2 regions of the Paeniglutamicibacter sp. GQ140 genome follow, and region 1 is predicted to be linked to the other one. Evidence: predicted binding sites of a transcription regulator. Region 1 holds the regulator's gene; the other holds the start of a gene.
What was found. The regulator HspR, encoded in region 1, represses chaperone genes until heat shock. The targets are predictions, from matches to a motif close to AAGTTGAGTCNNNNNGACTCAACTT.

Region 1 (8,707 bases):
CTCGGGTGACGCGTTGAGCCAGGCCGAAGCCATCCTCAACGAGGCAGGCAGCGAGGCCGGGGAAGAAACCCCGGTCAGCGACAAGGAAGCCGAATTGCGCGACGACCTGTTGCGCCTGCAGGCCGAATACGTCAACTACCGCAAGCGCGTCGAGCGCGACCGGGACGTGGCGCGCGAGGTCGCCGTCCAGTCGGTCATCACCAACCTGCTGCCGGTCCTCGATGACATCGACGCGGCCCGCCTGCACGGCGACCTGGTCGACGGGCCGTTCGCCTCGATCGCGAACAAGCTCGACGCGGTGCTCGAGGGCCTCGGCCTTCAGCGCATCAACGAGGCCGGCGTGGAGTTCGACCCGAACGTGCATGAGGCACTGATCCAGCAGCCGCACGCCGAGATCCCGGCGGACCACGTGGCGCAGGTCCTGCGCCCGGGGTTCAAGAAGGGTGAGCGCATCCTCCGCGCGGCCCAGGTGATCGTCTCCCTCGGGGAATAGTCACCAACGGCGGCACCTGCAGAAATGCAGGTGCCGCACCCCCACCAAGGTGCGGCGGCTCGCAGCGTTTCCAGTGATGGAACCGGCGATCCGCCGCATACTTGGTGGACACCACATCACGGATTTCTCCCCGCCACGACAGATCGGCGGGTGAGCCACAAGGATTTTTACAGCAAAGGAGGCGCCCGGTGGCAAGCCAGGACTGGGTCGACAAAGATTTCTACGCCATTCTTGGCGTCTCCAAGGACGCCAGCGACGCGGACATCAAGAAGGCGTACCGGAAGATGGCGCGCAAGTACCACCCGGACACCAACTCCGGCGATTCCGAGTCCGAGCGAAGGTTCAAGGACATCACCGAGGCACATTCGGTGCTTTCGGACCCGGAGGACCGCCAGCAGTATGACGCCATCCGCGCCATGGGCTCGGGGGCCCGGTTCAGTGCCGGCGGTCACGGCGGAGCACCGGACAACGGCGGCTTCGAGGATGTCTTCTCCAACCTTTTCAACACCGGGGGCTCTCGCCGCGGCGGCGGCAGCCAGATGCCACCGGATTTTGCAGACCTCTTCGGGGGCGGCGGTTTCGGCGGCTTTGGCCAGCAGACACCGCGCAAGGGCGCCGACCGGACAGCCAGCACCACGATCTCCTTCGCCGGTTCCATGAAGGGAACCACCATCGGCCTGCGCGAGGCCAACGGCGAGGTCATCGACGTGCGGATTCCGGCAGGGATCAAGGACGGGCAATCGGTCCGCGTCCGCGGGAAGGGTGCGCCCGGTGCCGCCGGCGCCGGGGACCTGATCGTCAAGGTCAGCGTCAAGCCGCACCCGTTCTTCATCCGCGAGGACAACAACATCCGGATCCATGTGCCGGTGACTTTTGACGAGGCAGCCCTCGGCGGGCAGATCGAGGTTCCCACGCTGACCGGCGAGAGCGTCAAGCTGAAGGTCCCGGCCGGCTCCTCACATGGCCGCACCCTGCGCCTGAAGGGACGCGGCGTGAAAACCTCCAAGGCCACGGGTGACCTGCTGGTAACCCTGGACGTGGTGGTTCCGCAGAACCTCTCCAAGGAAGCCAAGGCGGCCGTCGAGGCGTTCGCGGAGGCAACCAAGGCAGAGAACCCGCGCGAGGGACTGCTCGCGCGCGCAACGCTCTAATCACCGTGACGCCCCGTGCCGCCCACCAGCGGCACGGGGCGCTTCGGCTTACCAAGAAGTTGGCTACGGTGGATGAAAACGATTGAAAGGCAGGGATCATGGGCAATGACCGACTAAGGCCGATCTTCGTCATTTCAGTGGCAGCCGATCTGGCCGACATGCACCCCCAGACGCTGCGCCAATATGACCGCCTGGGTCTGGTCTCGCCCTCGCGCCAAGGCGGCAAGCAGCGCAGGTACTCGGAACACGACGTGGAGCTGCTACGTGAAATCCAGCGGCTGTCCAAGGACGGGGTCTCCCTGGAGGGCATCAAGCGCATCCTGGCTCTGGAAAACCAGGTCGCCGCGCTGCGTTCCCGGGTCGGGGAACTGAGCAACGAGGTCTTCGCCCTGCGCAGCGCCCACCAGGCCGCCGGGCTCGGACGAGTCTTTGCCGCCGGCAGCACCGGCGATGTGGTGTCCCTGGCCCGGGGCCAACGACCGCGCGGCCGCAGCCAGGCCGTGGTGGTGTGGAAGCCGCGGGGCAAATAGCCGCCGTGAACCCCCCACGTGGAAGCATCAAGACCCATGGGTGAGGGCTACGCCCGGCTCGCCGCCGAGGCACACGACCGCTTCGAGGCATTGTGTGCAATCCGCGGCAGGCTGGGCAGGACCCACCGCCAGGGCCTGGACGGCACCGCACATGCGCTGCGCCCCGGCTCCATGGATCCGGCCATCCCAGCCCGCCGATTGCTCTACCTCGACCTTTCCGCCCGTGAGCCGCTGGCAGCCATAGCCGTCGGCGACCTGGACACCGCCACCCACGTCACGTTCCAGCTCTCCGGGACCGGGATCCGGGCCCGCAATGCCCTGTGGGGCAGCGTGCGCGAGGCCGGGCAGCTGTACCTGGAGCAGCGGAAGGTCGGCGTCCCCGACCCCGCCGTGGTCGCCTGGCTGGGGTATCGGACCCCGAACCTTGCAGGCGCCCTGCTGAACCATGCCGCGCGGCGCGGCATGCACCGGCTGGCGCACGACCTGGCCACGTTCGCCCGACTGCGACCCGACAATCCCCACCTGGCCGTGGAGGCCCACTCCTATGCGGCGACGCTGGCAGCGCAGGTGCTTGATGCGGAATCCGGGTACGGCCTCCGGGCGCAGGCGCTGGCCATGATCGGCTCGGCCGGGATTCCCCGGCACGTCTCCCGGGAGCCGGGCCGGCTCAACGTGCCGGAGCCGAACATCTACGAGGCCATCGCCGCGGGGGATTGCCTGGCGTGGATCGGTCGCACGCTCTCCGGACGCAAACTGCTTTCCGGCCACGGGTTCAATGTCGGCGCGGAACCGGCGCTGGGACTGCATGCGGCCACGGGCCACAACACCTCCCGGTTCCGGGACGATGTCTTGTCCCCGGCGTGGGGCTACCGGGACCCCGGCACGCTTTCGCTGCGCAACCTTGCGCTGATCACCACCGGACAGCCGCCCCTGCCTTAATGGCCCGGGGCGGCGCCGTGCCCTGGCCCGACACCGCCCCGCCGATCGTTGTGCCTACAGGGCCTTGCGGTACGCCAGGTCAAAGATCAGGCGTCCGGCTTTCAGCGCCTTGCCCTCGAAGCTGGTCAGGGTGCGGCCCTCGAAGCGCGGTGCCCAGCCACCGAGTTCGTCGATGAATCCCGGGTCCTTGTCGTCTTTTTCCAGGCCCAGGCGGCGAACCTTGGTGAGATTGCTGTCCTCGCCGGACAGCTCGCCCGGGTGCAGGTTGGTGAATGCGGGTGACGCGTCAAAGACATCGCGCATCTGCTCCGCGTAGTTGGACCAGTCGGTGGCCAGTCGAACAACCCCACCGGGCTCCAGGACTCGTTCAAGCTTGGGCAGGAACGTGTCCTTGATGAGCCGGCGCTTGTGATGGCGGATCTTGTGCCACGGATCGGAGAAGAAGATCCAGATCTCGGAGGCGGAGCCTGCCGGGAGCATGGAGTCCAGGGCCTCCGGTGCGTTTGCCTGCACCGCGCGCACGTTGGTCAGTTCGTTGTTTTCCACGCGCACCATCAGCGCTGCCAGCCCGGGTCGGTACACCTCCACCGCGAGGAAATCCGTCTCACGGTTCCGGCTGGCGGCAAAGGCCATGGCCTCGCCCAGCCCCGAGCCGATCTCAACGATCAGCGGTGCCCGGCGGCCGTAGATCTCCTGGGGATCGAAGGTGAAGCCTTCGCCCACCGAGGTGTCGGTCCGGTCCCGCGGGGGATCGATAATGTACTTGCTGGCCGTCCGCTCCCAGGCGTCGGCGCGACGACCGTGCAAGCGGCTCCCGCGGCGAACAAAAGACACGGGTTCGGATTGGTAAAAGCTGAGGTCGTCGACGGCGCGGCCGCTAATCGGCATCTTGCGCTCTGGGGGAAGGCTCATGCAGTTAAGGTTAGCGAACTTCAGCGTCCGGCTTTCCCTGTCTCCCAGTTGTCCGGCTTCGCCGGCCGCGGCGCGTGGGCATAGGATTCCCCGGCCTCGAGACCTGCGGGCCCCATGAGCTCGGTGACGGTGACAAAGGTGTATCCCTTGTCCTTCAGGCCCGAAAGGATCCTCGGCACGGCGGCGACGGTGCTGGGGTGGATGTCGTGCATCAGCACGATCGACCCCGGCCTGGTCTGCTTAATCGCGGCGTCCACCACTTTTTCGGTGTTGCGGTGCTTCCAGTCCAAGGTGTCGACGTCCCACAGGATGACCGGGGTGCTGGCCAGCCTGTCGCTAATGGAATTGTGCGCACCGAAGGGAGGGCGCATCAACGTCGCCGGCTGGTTGACGGCCCGGGAGATCATGTCGTTGGTGCGGTCAATCTCACTCCTGATCTGGGCCGAGGACAGTGAGGTAAGCGAACGGTGGTTCCAGGTGTGGTTGCCGATCTCGTGTCCCTCGGACGCCATGCGCTGCAGCATGTCAGGGCGGAGCATGGCATTGGGGCCGGTGACAAAGAACGTGGAGGGCGCGTCCCCCCGCCGCAGGGAATCGAGCAATGCCCCGGTCTTCGGGCCCGGTCCGTCGTCAAATGTCAGGGCAACACATTTTTCCGTCCGGCAGTCGATGCCGCGTCGTGACGATGGAGGGCCGGGCTCTTGGGACCGGGAGCGTCCGGCCTCGGGTGCAACGGCGTCCTGCGATTGGCCCGGCTGGATCCGTGGGCTCGGGGACATCGACGCGGTGCGGGCCAACGCGCCGAAGTCCGAGAGCAGGGCCGAGACCTGTTCGGCCGCAACCGTCACGGTGACGGGACCGATGGTGCCCGCGCCCAGACTGTTGTCGTCGAACTCAACCAACGCGTTGCCCTGCGCATCAAAGTTCACCGAGTCCAGCAGGGAATCGTCCAGCTCGCGGAGGCTCCCGGTGAGGACCAGTGTGTCGCTGGTCGCGGCCTGGAGAACGAATTCCTTGAATTCCGCCCAGTCATCGTCGCTGTCGAACAGGTCCCTGGTTCCCAGGACGCGTGGGCCGCCCAGAGCGAACCACTGCGTCAGGTATCTCGTCCCGCCGCCGGTGCCCGATGACTCGTAGGTATTGACCCTGATGGCCATTACCTGGCCGGAAAGGGCAGTGAGGTGGCTGCGCAAATTCAGTTCCGCCACGGGGAAAGTGCCGGTGGATACGTCTGGAACGTTTGCGCCCTTGAAGGCTTCGACTTCGTCCTTCACCAGTTCTCGCTGAACCCGGGTTGCCTCCGGGACCGAGGGCACCTCGAAATGCCTTGTGTAGATGCGCCGGTGTTCGTCGGATTGCGCCACAACCTCCAAATCAGGCACCAGCGAAATTGGCAGCGAGTCGGTGTTCTGGCGGTCCATCGCGGAAGAAGCGGCGCCGGAATCGTGAGACGGGGCCGACGGGAATTGGGGCGATCCGGGTATCGGTGCGCAGCCTGCCAGGAAAACGGTGCAGAGGATTCCGGAGATGAGCAGTGAAGATTTTTGACCTAACGCAGACGGCATCCAATAATCTTGCCCGTTTGGCGTGCGCCAATCGAATCCCCGGGGGCTTCTGCACGAATCGTTAGAAAGCGTTATCAAACATCTGGGGGCTCGCTCAGGGTGATACCCCATGGTGCGCCCCCGGTCCGTGGGAGAGACTTGAGGTATGCGAAACACTCTCTCCGTGGTCCTGAACGTCATCTGGCTTGTTTTTGGCGGCATCTGGCTGGCCGCCGGTTATGTACTGGCCGGCATCATTTGCTGCCTGCTCATTGTCACGATCCCCTTCGGAATTGCATCATTCCGCATTGCCCTTTACGCGCTCTGGCCGTTCGGGCGCACCGTGGTGGACCGCGGCAGAGTAGGTGCGTTTTCAACCATAGGAAATGTCATCTGGGTCCTGGTGGCCGGCATCTGGATCGCCATCGGCCATGTGCTGACCGCAATCCCCATGTTCGTGAGCATCGTGGGCATCCCGCTGGGCCTCGCCAACCTGAAGATGATCCCGATTTCCCTCATGCCGCTGGGCAAGGAAATCGTTCCGAGCAGCCAATACATGCCAATGTCACGCTAGGCCGATCGCGCGGCCTGCCATTGCCGAGGTCCACTGCCATGGGACGGCGGGTTTTCACCCCGAATATCCGTGCCGCCCGCATTGCCGTCAAGGTGCCCGCGTCATCCGGGGCAATGCCTCATCCAAAGCGCCCGTGAAACAGGGGTGGTGCCCCATATGGAAGATACCCGCCATTCCCTGCCTGCCGGCAAGGCCCTTTTGTTGGGTCTCATCGAAACCTTGCATCTTGGCCGAGCGATTTCTAGTCTTTGGGTGTCGGAGTCAATGCCAAACGCCTACCGGATGAGGCCACCTTATGAAAGACCTGATTAACTGCCTGTGGTTTGACGGACAGGGGCTGGAAGCAGCCCGGTTCTACACAGGAATTTTTCCGAATTCCCGAATTGTCTCCCAACTCGACCTGGACACGGAGGGGAACCCGACGAACGAGCCGCTCACCGTGGAATTCAATCTCGACGGGCGCCCTTTCGTTGCCCTGAACGGCGGGCCCCTGTTCAAGTTCAACGAGGCCATCTCGTTCCAGATCATGTGCGAGGACCAGGTTGAGGTCGACTACTTCTGGGACAAGCTCACCGCCGGGGGAGAGGAAAGCCAGTGCGGATGGCTGAAAGACCGCTTTGGCGTGTCCTGGCAGGTGGTTCCGGTGCGCATGGTCGAATTGCTCGGCGATCCAGATCCGGAGGTTTCCCGTCGCGTGACCGAGGCATTCATGCCCATGAAGAAGCTGGATATCGCAGTCCTTGAAGCCGCCGCCAGGGGATAGCCGCGCATGCGTCGAGTCGGTGGAGCCGACGGTCATCCCGTTCAATAGCTCGCCCCGGGTATCTCAGTCGGTGTCCTTTCCGAAGCGTGTCGCGGCGACCTCGCACGGCCGTGTAATGCCTGGATGGAGCTATGGCCTGCCACATGGGGCCGCGGCAACGCCGCCGGTTGCCGGGCTGCCGGGAATGAGCTGCAAATGCACCAAAAATCATCAGGTGCTACTGGAGACTGCTGGCCAATGCATTGGTAGTGTAAGCATCAGCCGGGGGGACTAGGCGACTCGTACTGCACCCGAGGGGGAATGATGACCCAGCTCGATCCAGCCTACGCGGGGACGTGGAGATTTGATCCCGGGCACACCCGCATCGGCTTTAACGCCCGCCATGCGATGGTGACGAAGGTGCGCGGCGCCTTCAACGAGGTGGAGGGAAGCATCCACGTCGACCCTGAGGATGTCGGCAAGAGCAGCGTTGAGATGACGGTGAAAGTGGCCAGCGTGGACACGCGCAATGCGGACCGCGACCAGCACTTGCGCACCAACGACTTCTTCGATGCGCCAAAATACCCCGACATCGTCTTCCGCTCGACGCGCATCGACCAGGTGGACGAGAACAGCTTCATCGTCAACGGCGAGCTGACCATCAAGGACACCACCCGGGAGATTGCCGTGCCCATGGAATTTACCGGAGTCGAGACCGATCCGTTCGGGAACCTGCGCGCGGGCTTTGAGGGCAGCCGCCGCATTGATCGCCGCGAGTACGGCGTTAGCTGGAACAAGGCGCTCGATTCCGGCGGGGTCCTGGTGTCCGAGCGGGTGTTGCTCGAATTCGAGATCTCGGCCATCAAGGACACCTAGGCCGGGCGGAAGGTGCCCGTGACCGATCCGCAAGGCAGAGCGCCGGCGACCCTCCGGGAGTTGCCGGCGCTGCGTTGTGTACGGAGGAATAATTTTCATGCACGCATAGTTGAGTGAGGTAGACTCAAGTTTGAGTGATTAGCCAACAACGAAAGGACGAGCGTGGACACCAAATTGACGACCAAAAGCCAGGAAGCCCTCTCCGCGTCGGGAATGAACGCCTCCACCGCGGGAAACCCGCAGGTGGAACCGGCGCATTTGCTCAAGGCGCTCGTTGATCAACGCGAATCGGTGGCCGTGGCATTGCTCAAGGCCGCCGGTATCGACCCGGACCAGGTCTCGGTCCTGGCCAGCGCCGCCATCAAGGCCCTGCCAACCTCGTCGGGGAGCAGCGTCGCGCAGGCCCAGTATTCCCGCGGCATCCTGCAGGCCATCACGGGTGCCCAGCAGGCGGCGGCGGCGCTGGGGGACGACTACGTCTCCACCGAGCACTTACTGCTGGGGTTGAGCGAGGACACCGGCGCGGCCGGGAAGGCACTGCGCGAGGCCGGTGCCACCCGTCAGGCCCTGGATGCCGCTCTGCCCACGATCCGCGGAGACCGCAAGGTCAACAACCCGGATCCCGAAAACACCTTCCAGGCCCTGGAGAAGTTCGGCACCGACATGACCGCCATCGCGCGTTCCGGCAAGCTCGATCCCGTCATCGGGCGAGACGCCGAGATCCGCCGCGTCGTCCAGGTGCTTTCCCGCCGCACCAAGAACAACCCGGTGCTCATCGGCGAACCCGGTGTGGGCAAGACCGCGGTGGTCGAGGGCCTGGCCCAGCGCATGGTCGCAGGCGACGTGCCCGAGTCCCTGCGCGGCAAGACGCTGATCGCCTTGGACCTGGCTTCCATGGTTGCCGGCGCCAAGTACCGCGGCGAGTTCGAGGAGCGGCTCAAGGCCG
Region 2 (8,707 bases), on a different contig from region 1:
GAAGGAGGCGACGATGAGGAACACCAGCTGGCCCAGCCGCGGGGCCACCGGGGCGTTCAGGCCCAGGTAGGCGATGAAGGCGCAGCTGGCCACGAAGAGCCCCAGGGCCAGGGCGTTGATGGCGGAGGCATCCAGCTCCTGCATCTGCGGCACGACGCCGGCGGTGACGTTGAAGATATGCCAGAAGGAAGACAGTCCCGCCCCGCGGTCCTCGGTGAAGGTGAAGAAGTGCTTCCACGCCTCGAAGTTCGCCAGGGCCAACGGCAGGTTCACCACCAGCCAGGACAGTGCGGCCCCGGCCAGGGAGACCAGAAGCGGCCTGTACCTGCCGGTGCGGATGGCCAGCACGATCACGGCGCCGAAGAAGAGCAGCGGAAAGACCTTCATCGCCGTGCCCAGGCCGATGAGCACCCCGGCCAGGAAGGTGTTCTGCCGCGAGAAGGCGAGCATGGCCAGGGCCAGGAACGCCACGGCCCACATGTCCCAGTTGATGGAGGAGGCCAGGATCATCCCCGGGGCCAGCGCCACCATTGCGGCGTCCCAGGGCCGGCGCCCGGCGGTGCGCGCGGTGGCCACGACCACCACCAGCCACAGTCCCGCCACCAGGAAGAAGTTCAGGTCGAAGAAGGCAAGCGACCTGTTGTACTCGCCGGCCGGGACCAGCGCTGCGGTCAGCGAGGCGATGACCGACATCAGCACCGGGTACTCGAACTCGGCGCCGGAGGCGAAGGGCGCGAAGGCGTTATCGGCGAAGCCGCGGGCGTGGAAGAGCGCCGTCCAGTCCGAGTAGCAGGCCCACGCGTAGGGGTTGGTGCCACCCCAGCCGTTGATCCGGCAGGCGTTCTTCGCCAGGACCGCCAGCAGGGCCGCGATGACGGTGAAGATGACCAGAACGCGCTCGACGGTGAAGAACCCTGGGGTGATCCGCCCCGGGCTGGAGTGCCTGCCCAGCGGCCCGCCGATGACCTCGGTGAACTTGCGCAGGAAGGCGTCGCTGCGGCTCGGCACGGTGATGCGCATCGGGGCGAGCCGCGGCTTCGGGGGGCCCGGGGCGGGTGGTTGCCTCATGGCTTTCAGCCTAGTGCCCGGCACTCGGCGGTGCGTGATGCGCGGTGGCGCACGGTGTTTTGCCCTCCGGAATGCCTACCACTCGCGGCCGGGGAACTGCGCGGCGAGCCGCTCGAGGGTCTTTTCCATGTTCGGGCCGGTGGTCCGGGTGAAGCCCAGGAGCCGAAGCATCCATTTATGCCGCAGCCGGCTGGCGTCCCAGGTTTCGCTGACCATTGTCCCGGAATCCTGGGGCTCAAGTTCGTAGCGCCAGCGGTGTCCGCTGAAATGCCTCCACGCAATCGACCGGTCCTGCTCGAATTCGACCACGGTGTTGCTGATGCGGTAGGGAACGCCCAGGCGCATCTGCATGCCGAATTCGCTGCCCAGGGCGAGCCGCTGCTGCCGGCCGCTGGAGGCCCGCACCGTTCCGGAGCCGTCGATGACCGGGTGCATTTCGGGATTCGCGAGCAGCTCGAAGACCTCGTGCGGGGCGGCGGGGACGAACCGACTGCGGGTCTGCAGGTAGCGGGAGGGAGTCATCAGCCCATCCTATGCACCTCCCGGACCGCGCCGGGGCACATCGGACCGGGACAGGGGCCGTCCTGGCTTTCATGGGGGATCGGTCTATGCCGGAGGTTTCCGGTGTGCCATTCTGGGTTGACCGGCACCATTGGAGGGAACCCGATGAGCACTGGAACCACTGGCCAGGAGCCGTCCCGGGGCCTGCTGCTCGGCCCGCTGCTTCGCCACGTGGACGAAACCAACGCGAGCATCTGGGTCGAAACCGCGATGGCCTGCACCGTCGAGGTCCGTTGCGGCGCGGAGGCCTGGCGCGCGGCGACCTTTGGCGCCCACGGACACCACTACGCCCTGGTCGAGGTCTCGGGGTTGGAGCCGGGCAGCGTGTGCCCCTACACCGTGCACCTGGACGGGGTGCCGGTCTGGCCCCTGAGGGACGGCTTCCCCGACTCGATGATCGCCACCCTGGACCCGGGTCGGGCGCCGCGGCTGGCCTTCGGCTCCTGCCGCACCAGCATTCCGCACGACGAAGCCGGCAACCGCACCCACGGAATCGACGCGATGCGTGCCTATGCGCTGTCCATGGCGGCGCCCGGGCACGGCCGCTGGCCCGATGCGGTGCTGTTCCTCGGCGACCAGGTCTATGCCGACTCGACCAGCCTGGAAATGCAGGAGTTCATCCGCAGGCGGCGCGACATCAAGGAGGAACCCGGCGCCGAGCTGAAGGACTTCGAGGAATACGCCCACCTGTACCGCCTGGCCTGGTCGGACCCGGCCAACCGCTGGCTGTTCTCGACGCTGCCCAGCGCCATGATCTTCGACGACCACGACATCCGCGACGACTGGAACTCCTCCATCAGCTCCAAGCGCGAGATTGAGCAGACCACATGGTGGCACGAGCGCCTCGTCTCCGGGCTCGGTTCGTACTGGATCTACCAGCACCTCGGCAACCTCTCGCCCGGCCAACGGGCGGAAGACCCGTTGTGGCGGCTCGTCGCGGACCATACGGGTCCCGGAGAGCTGGATCTGGGCCCGGAACTGGTCGCATTCGCCGAGCGCGTCGACGCCGAACCCGAAAGCCACCGCTGGAGCTACTGCCGGGACTGGGGCGGGGTGCGCCTGGTCGTACTCGACTCGCGGGCCGCACGCAGGCTCGACCCCGAGCAGCGCGCCATGCTGGACCCGGGGGAACTTGCCTGGCTCGATGAGCGGATGCGCGGCGGCTTCAACCACCTGCTCATCGGCACCTCGCTGCCCTTCCTGTTGCCCATGGGCCTGCACCACGTCGAGTCCTGGGACGAGGCGATCTCCAGTTCAGGGCGGGGGCGGCCGGGGGCGTGGCTGGGCGAGCGGCTGCGCCGCAAGCTTGACCTTGAGCACTGGGCGGCGTTCCAGCGTTCCTTCCAGGAGGTGGCTCGCATCGTCACCGAGGTCGCCGACGGCAAGCGCGGACCCGCGCCGCAGACCGTCACGTTCCTCTCGGGGGACGTGCACTTCTCCTACGTGTCGGAGATCGAACGCGGGCACGGCAGCCGGATCCTGCAGGCCGTCTGCTCCCCGATCCGCAACCCGCTGCCCCGGTTCCTGCGCTACTTTGCCGCGGCCCTTGCCTTTGGTCCCGCGGTCCCCTTTGGGGCCTGGATGGCGCGCCGGACACACGTGCCAAGCCCTCCCTTTGAGTGGGACCTGATCAAGGGCCCCTGGTTCGACAACAACCTGGCCATCCTCGAGGACACCGGCGACGGGCTGGCGCTGAACTGGTTTACCGGGGTGGCGCGGGACGGGGACCCTGCACACCCCGGGTTGAAGACTGTCGCCGTCGCCTCCCTCGCCGCCCGCCGGGACGAGCCGCATCGGGAGGATTCGCCGGAACCGGCGTAAACGCCGCCGGGCCGCGCCGGCCTCAGTAGACCCGGGCCGTGGCGAATTGCAGGGGGCTCAGTTCCGCCCGCCGCCGGACCAGGTCCACGGCGTGCGCATCAAGCCGACGGTCCTCCTCGCTGGCGGGCACCAGCTGCCGCACCTCGGAAGCGCGGCCGGAGTCGTCGCGGGTGACGAAGATGGTCATGCACTGGGTGGTGTCGCGCCACTGCGTTTCGCGGGGGTCCCGGGCGCGCACGTGCACGGCGATGTGCATCGAATGCGGGCCGGTGTGGATCAGCCGCGCCTCGAGCTCGACGATGTCGCCGATGTGGATGGGGTTCATGAAGTGGATGCCCCCGGAGTAGACGGCCACCGCATCGTCGCCGCACCAGCCCATGGCGCAGGCCCGCGCCACCTCGTCGATCCAGCGCATGACGATCCCGCCGTGCGCATTCCCGCCCCAGTTCACGTCGGTCGGGGAGGCCAGGAACCTGAACCTCTCCCGCGGCGCGGTGCCCGCATCCGTGTACTCCTGGGCCAGCATGGCGTCGCGGATCTCGGCACGCGCGGCCACGCGGGCCGCGGCCCCCTGGGCCAGCTGGGCTGCCTCGGCGTCGGCTGGCTCCCACGGCGGCACCGCCTTGGCGCGGCGGTTCTCGTCCATCGCCACGAAGACCAGGATGCAGTCCATGGCCGGCCTGAAGACCCGTTCGCGCACGTCGGCGGCGTCGACGGTGACCACCACCTGCATGCTGCTGCGCCCGGTGTGCACAATCCGGGCGGTGACCTCGATCAGGTCGCCGTTTTCGATGGGCCGGGTGAAGTGGACGTTCCCGACGTAGGCGGTGACGCAGTACCCGCCGGAATAGCCGACCGCGCAGGCGTACCCTGCCTTGTCGATCCACTCGAGCACCCGTCCGGCCTGGACCGTGAGCCCGTCTTCGGAAACATCGGTCGGGGCGGCGAGGAAACGCAGCGTCATGACGTCGTTCATGTGCCAATACTAGCCACGCCCGCGGAACCGCGTCGGTCCACCATACCTGCGCCGAAGACGCTTGTGGCCGGCACCTTGGGGATAAGGTGCCGGCCACTGGCGTGGTTCATCGCCCCGGAGGGGGGCAACGGGATGTGGGAACTAGTTGCTTTCGGCGGCGGCGCGGATGCCTTCGAGCACGGCTGCGACCTGGCCCACGACCTCGGCGTCGTCGTTCGGGTGGGTCTCGGCAAAGCGGACCAGCGAACCCGGGATGGAGAGCTTGACGTCTTCCAGCACGGTGGCGCCGGCGATGCCGACGGCCTTGCGGGCCTCGTCCTGGGCCCACACGCCGCCGAACTGGCCGTAGGCGGTGCCGATGACGGCGGCCGGCTTGCCGAAGACGGCGCCGGCACCCATCGGGCGGGAGAGCCAGTCGATGGCGTTCTTCAGCACTGCAGGCATGGTGCCGTTGTACTCCGGGGAGACCAGCAGCAGGGCGTCGGCCGCACCGGCGGCTTCGCGCAGGGCGACAGCGGCCGCCGGAACCTGGCCCTCGACGTCGATGTCCTCGTTGTAGAACGGAATGTCCTCGATGCCGGAGTAGATGTTCACCTCGACGCCCTCGGGAGCGTTCGCGGAGGTCGCCTCGGCCAGCTGCTGGTTGGTGGAACCGTTGCGGAGGGATCCGACGAGGGTAAGGACTGTGGTTGCCATGGGGAGAGTCTCCTGTTTCGGGGGCTGTGCTTGATACGTCAATCAAACTCAACCGCCCGCGGGGCACCCCCATTCCCGACCCGGAAGTGACGTGCGACACCATGCGCGCTGTTCGACGGCCACGCCGAAACCCTTTCACCAGGCAAGGGCGAATCTTTGCCTTCGGCAAAAAGCGCGCCAGCCGCTTCGTCGAGCGTGCAGTTCTTAGCCGGAGGGCCACCGCAATCCCCGGCCACACGGAGGGCGTCCACCGCAACGATGTCCCGGCGCCCGGAACGCCAGCGAGACGGCCACCCTGTGCGATAGCCACGTCCCAAACGCACGCCACGGGCAGCGCTTCGCAGCGGGCACCCACAACTTCCCGCGCCCGGGTCGTGACTCCAGGCCGCCGAATGCCCCGGACTATCGGCCGATAAGGCGCGCGAAAAAGCCCTTGGCGGCGCCCTTCTTCGCGGACCGGTTCGCATCGCAGGAGCAGCGGTCGGCCCGAGGCACGTTCACCATGACCTGCTTGACATGCTGGCCGCAACCAGCCCAAGTGGCCTTTCCGCACTTGCGGCACTTGACTACTCGACACATGCAATTGCTCCTTGTTTCCAGGGTTCAGGCCAGGGCCAAACGCCCTGACATGTCCGAGTGTTTCATACCCCCAGGGGTATAGAAAATCGCGGACTGCCGGGAATGTTGAAACCCCCGGGGGTATAGGATGGGGAAGTCGACCACCCAGGAGGAACCTGTCATGCAGTTGGATTCTGACACCATGAGACCGGCAATCAACAGACTCAAAAGAGCCCAAGGCCAACTCAACGCCGTGATCCGCATGCTCGAAGAAGGCAGCGACTGCCGCGACGTGGTCACACAACTTTCCGCCGCCTCCAAGGCGATCGACCGCGCCGGATTCTCCATCATCGCCACCGGGCTGGAGCAGTGCCTCTCCAGCGAGAACCCCGCGGCCGACCGGGTCGACATGGAAAAGCTTTTCCTCACCCTGGCATAGCAAGGATCGCGCCGGCACGGCGGGCCCCGAACGGATGGAATTCATCGGCACCGGGCATATACATCCGTCGACCGACCGCTTTGCGCCCGGCGAATCCGCAAGGGCCGGGCACTCCGGCGCGCACCGCCCCTTCGTCTCGCCGTGGGCGAACACGACCCCTCCGGGTTGATGCACGGGAATAATCTGTTGGCATCCGCGTTAACTTGAGTCGATGGCACTCAAGTATCCATAGGAGGAAACATGCCAGCATTTTTTGGCCCGTCAGGCGCCGGCAACGGCTCTTTCGAGGATTTCCTGGCGCGCTATCTGCAAGGACAGCGCACCAGCCGCCTCGGGCGCCCCATTGACATCACCCGGTTGCTTAGCCGCCATACACACGAGGTGTTGACCCGTGCAGCGCAATTCGCCGTCGAACACGGACACACCGACATCGACGCGCTTCATCTGCTGCGCGTGATGCTCGAGACCGAGCCCGTCGGCGAGGCCCTGCGCCGCTCGGGTGCCGACGCCGCGGCAATCGCCCGCGACGCCGAACAGCGCCTGCCCGAATCCGGGCCGCGACACAACGAATCGGCCCCCGCCCTGACGTCCTCCGCCCAGCGCGCCCTGCTGGACGCCTACCAGGTGGCCCGCGCCTTCGGCTCCACCTACATTGATCCGGAACACCTGTTCCTGGCCTTCGTGCTTAACACCGAGTCCCCCGCAGGGCAGGTGCTGGGCGCGGCCGGGGTCACGCCTCAGTCCCTGCAGGCCGCCGCCGAGGGCGCCGAACAGCCGGCCTCGGGCACGGCACCGCAGAAGCCCGCCGAGGAAGGCACACCCGTCAAGGGCCAGACGCCGCTGCTCGAGAAGTTCGGCATGGACCTGACCGCCCGTGCCGCGGCGGACGGGCTCGACCCGGTGATCGGCCGCACCGAGGAGATCGAGCAGGCCATCGAGATCCTGGCCCGCCGGACCAAGAACAACCCGGTGCTGATCGGCGAGGCCGGCGTCGGCAAGACCGCCGTCGTGGAGGGCCTGGCCCGCGCCATCGTCGCCGGCGAGGTCCCGGCGCAGCTGTCGGGCAAGCGCGTGGTCGCGCTCGACCTGCCGGCCATGGTTGCCGGGACCCGCTACCGGGGCGACTTCGAGGAACGGCTCACCCAGGTGATGGACGAGATCGCCGCGCAGGACGGGGAAGTGATCGTCTTCATCGACGAGCTGCACACCGTGGTCGGCGCCGGCGGCGGGGGCGAGGGCTCCATGGACGCGGGCAACATCCTCAAGCCGCGGCTGGCCCGCGGCGAGCTGCACCTCATCGGCGCCACCACGCTGGCCGAGTACCGCAAGGTGGAGAAGGACCCGGCCCTGGAGCGCCGCTTCCAGCCCGTGACCATCGGCGAGCCCTCGGTCGAGGACGCCGTGGCGATCCTGCACGGGCTCAAGGACAGGTACGCCCGGCACCACCAGGTCACCTACACCGACGGGGCGATCCGTGCCGCGGTCGAGATGTCGGCCCGCTACGTGACCGACAGGTTCCTGCCGGACAAGGCGATCGACCTGATCGACACCGCAGGTGCCCGGCTGGGCCTGAAACGCGGCCCCGGCGTGGACACCGAGTCCCTGGAGTCGCGGATCGCCGAGCTCGGCGCGGCCAAGGACCGGGCCGTGGCCCAGGAGCGCTACGAGGACGCCTCGAAGCTGCGCGACGAGGCCGAGGAACTGGGCGCCCGCCTGGCCGAGGCACGGGAGGGCGGCGCCGACACCGCGGCGGCGGTGGTCGACGAAACCCAGATCGCCGAGGTCATCTCCCGCGCCACCGGCATCCCCGCCGCGCGGCTGACCGAGGACGACAAGTCACGCCTGGCCCGGCTCGAGGACGAGCTCCACGAGCGAGTCGTCGGCCAGGACGATGCCGTGGCCGCCGTGGCCAAGGCCGTGCGGCGCTCCCGCACTGGCCTGGGCGACGAGGGGCGCCCGGTCGGCAGCTTCCTCTTCCTGGGCCCCACGGGCGTGGGAAAGACGGAGCTGGCCAAGGCGCTGGCCGCGTCGCTCTTCGGCGACCAGTCTGCCATGGTCAGGTTCGACATGAGCGAGTTCGGCGAGCGCCACACGGTCTCCCGCCTGGTCGGCGCCCCTCCGGGGTACGTCGGCTACGACGAGGCCGGGCAGCTGACCGAGCGCGTGCGCCGCCGCCCCTACTCGGTGGTGCTGCTGGACGAGGTGGAGAAGGCGCACCCCGACGTGTTCAACCTGCTGCTGCAGGTGCTCGACGACGGCCGGCTCACCGACGGGCAGGGCCGCACCGTGGACTTCCGCAACACGGTCATCATCATGACCTCCAACCTGGGATCGGAGTTCCTGGCCAGCCGCGGCGCCCCGCTGGGCTTCGGTTCCGATTCCGGGGCCGGGTCCGAGCGCGAGCTCCGCGCCAAGGTGATGGGCCGGCTGCGCGAGACCATGCGCCCGGAATTCCTGAACCGGATCGACGAGACGGTGCTCTTCCGCAAGCTGGAGGCCGGGCAGCTGCGGGAGATCGTGCGGCTGCAGCTGCGCCGCACCGAGGCCCGGCTCGCCGCCCACGGCATCGGCCTGGAGGTCGACGAGGC

Region 2: a site for HspR is predicted at 6,320-6,344, ahead of AC6CHY_RS15935 (ATP-dependent Clp protease ATP-binding subunit). Genes of this name have one in related genera too.

What each region holds. Positions count from the first base shown of each region.
Region 1 covers NZ_JCAXDW010000016.1:59,107-67,813, reverse strand. Annotated here, with positions in the region: gene AC6CHY_RS18185 (nucleotide exchange factor GrpE) at 1-493, shown strand, start outside; gene AC6CHY_RS18180 (DnaJ C-terminal domain-containing protein) at 682-1,644, shown strand; gene AC6CHY_RS18175 (heat shock protein transcriptional repressor HspR) at 1,743-2,174, shown strand; gene AC6CHY_RS18170 (alpha/beta hydrolase) at 2,211-3,113, shown strand; gene trmB (tRNA (guanosine(46)-N7)-methyltransferase TrmB) at 3,168-4,025, opposite strand; gene AC6CHY_RS18160 (polysaccharide deacetylase family protein) at 4,046-5,446, opposite strand; gene AC6CHY_RS18155 (YccF domain-containing protein) at 5,736-6,143, shown strand; gene AC6CHY_RS18150 (VOC family protein) at 6,439-6,906, shown strand; gene AC6CHY_RS18145 (YceI family protein) at 7,210-7,761, shown strand; gene clpB (ATP-dependent chaperone ClpB) at 7,924-8,707, shown strand, end outside.
Region 2 covers NZ_JCAXDW010000012.1:92,842-101,548, forward strand. Annotated here, with positions in the region: gene AC6CHY_RS15900 (glycosyltransferase family 87 protein) at 1-1,068, opposite strand, end outside; gene AC6CHY_RS15905 (SRPBCC family protein) at 1,144-1,590, opposite strand; gene AC6CHY_RS15910 (alkaline phosphatase D family protein) at 1,735-3,450, shown strand; gene AC6CHY_RS15915 (acyl-CoA thioesterase) at 3,473-4,426, opposite strand; gene AC6CHY_RS15920 (NAD(P)H-dependent oxidoreductase) at 4,568-5,122, opposite strand; gene AC6CHY_RS15925 (DUF8730 family Cys-rich protein) at 5,525-5,701, opposite strand; gene AC6CHY_RS15930 (metal-sensitive transcriptional regulator) at 5,862-6,119, shown strand; gene AC6CHY_RS15935 (ATP-dependent Clp protease ATP-binding subunit) at 6,360-8,707, shown strand, end outside.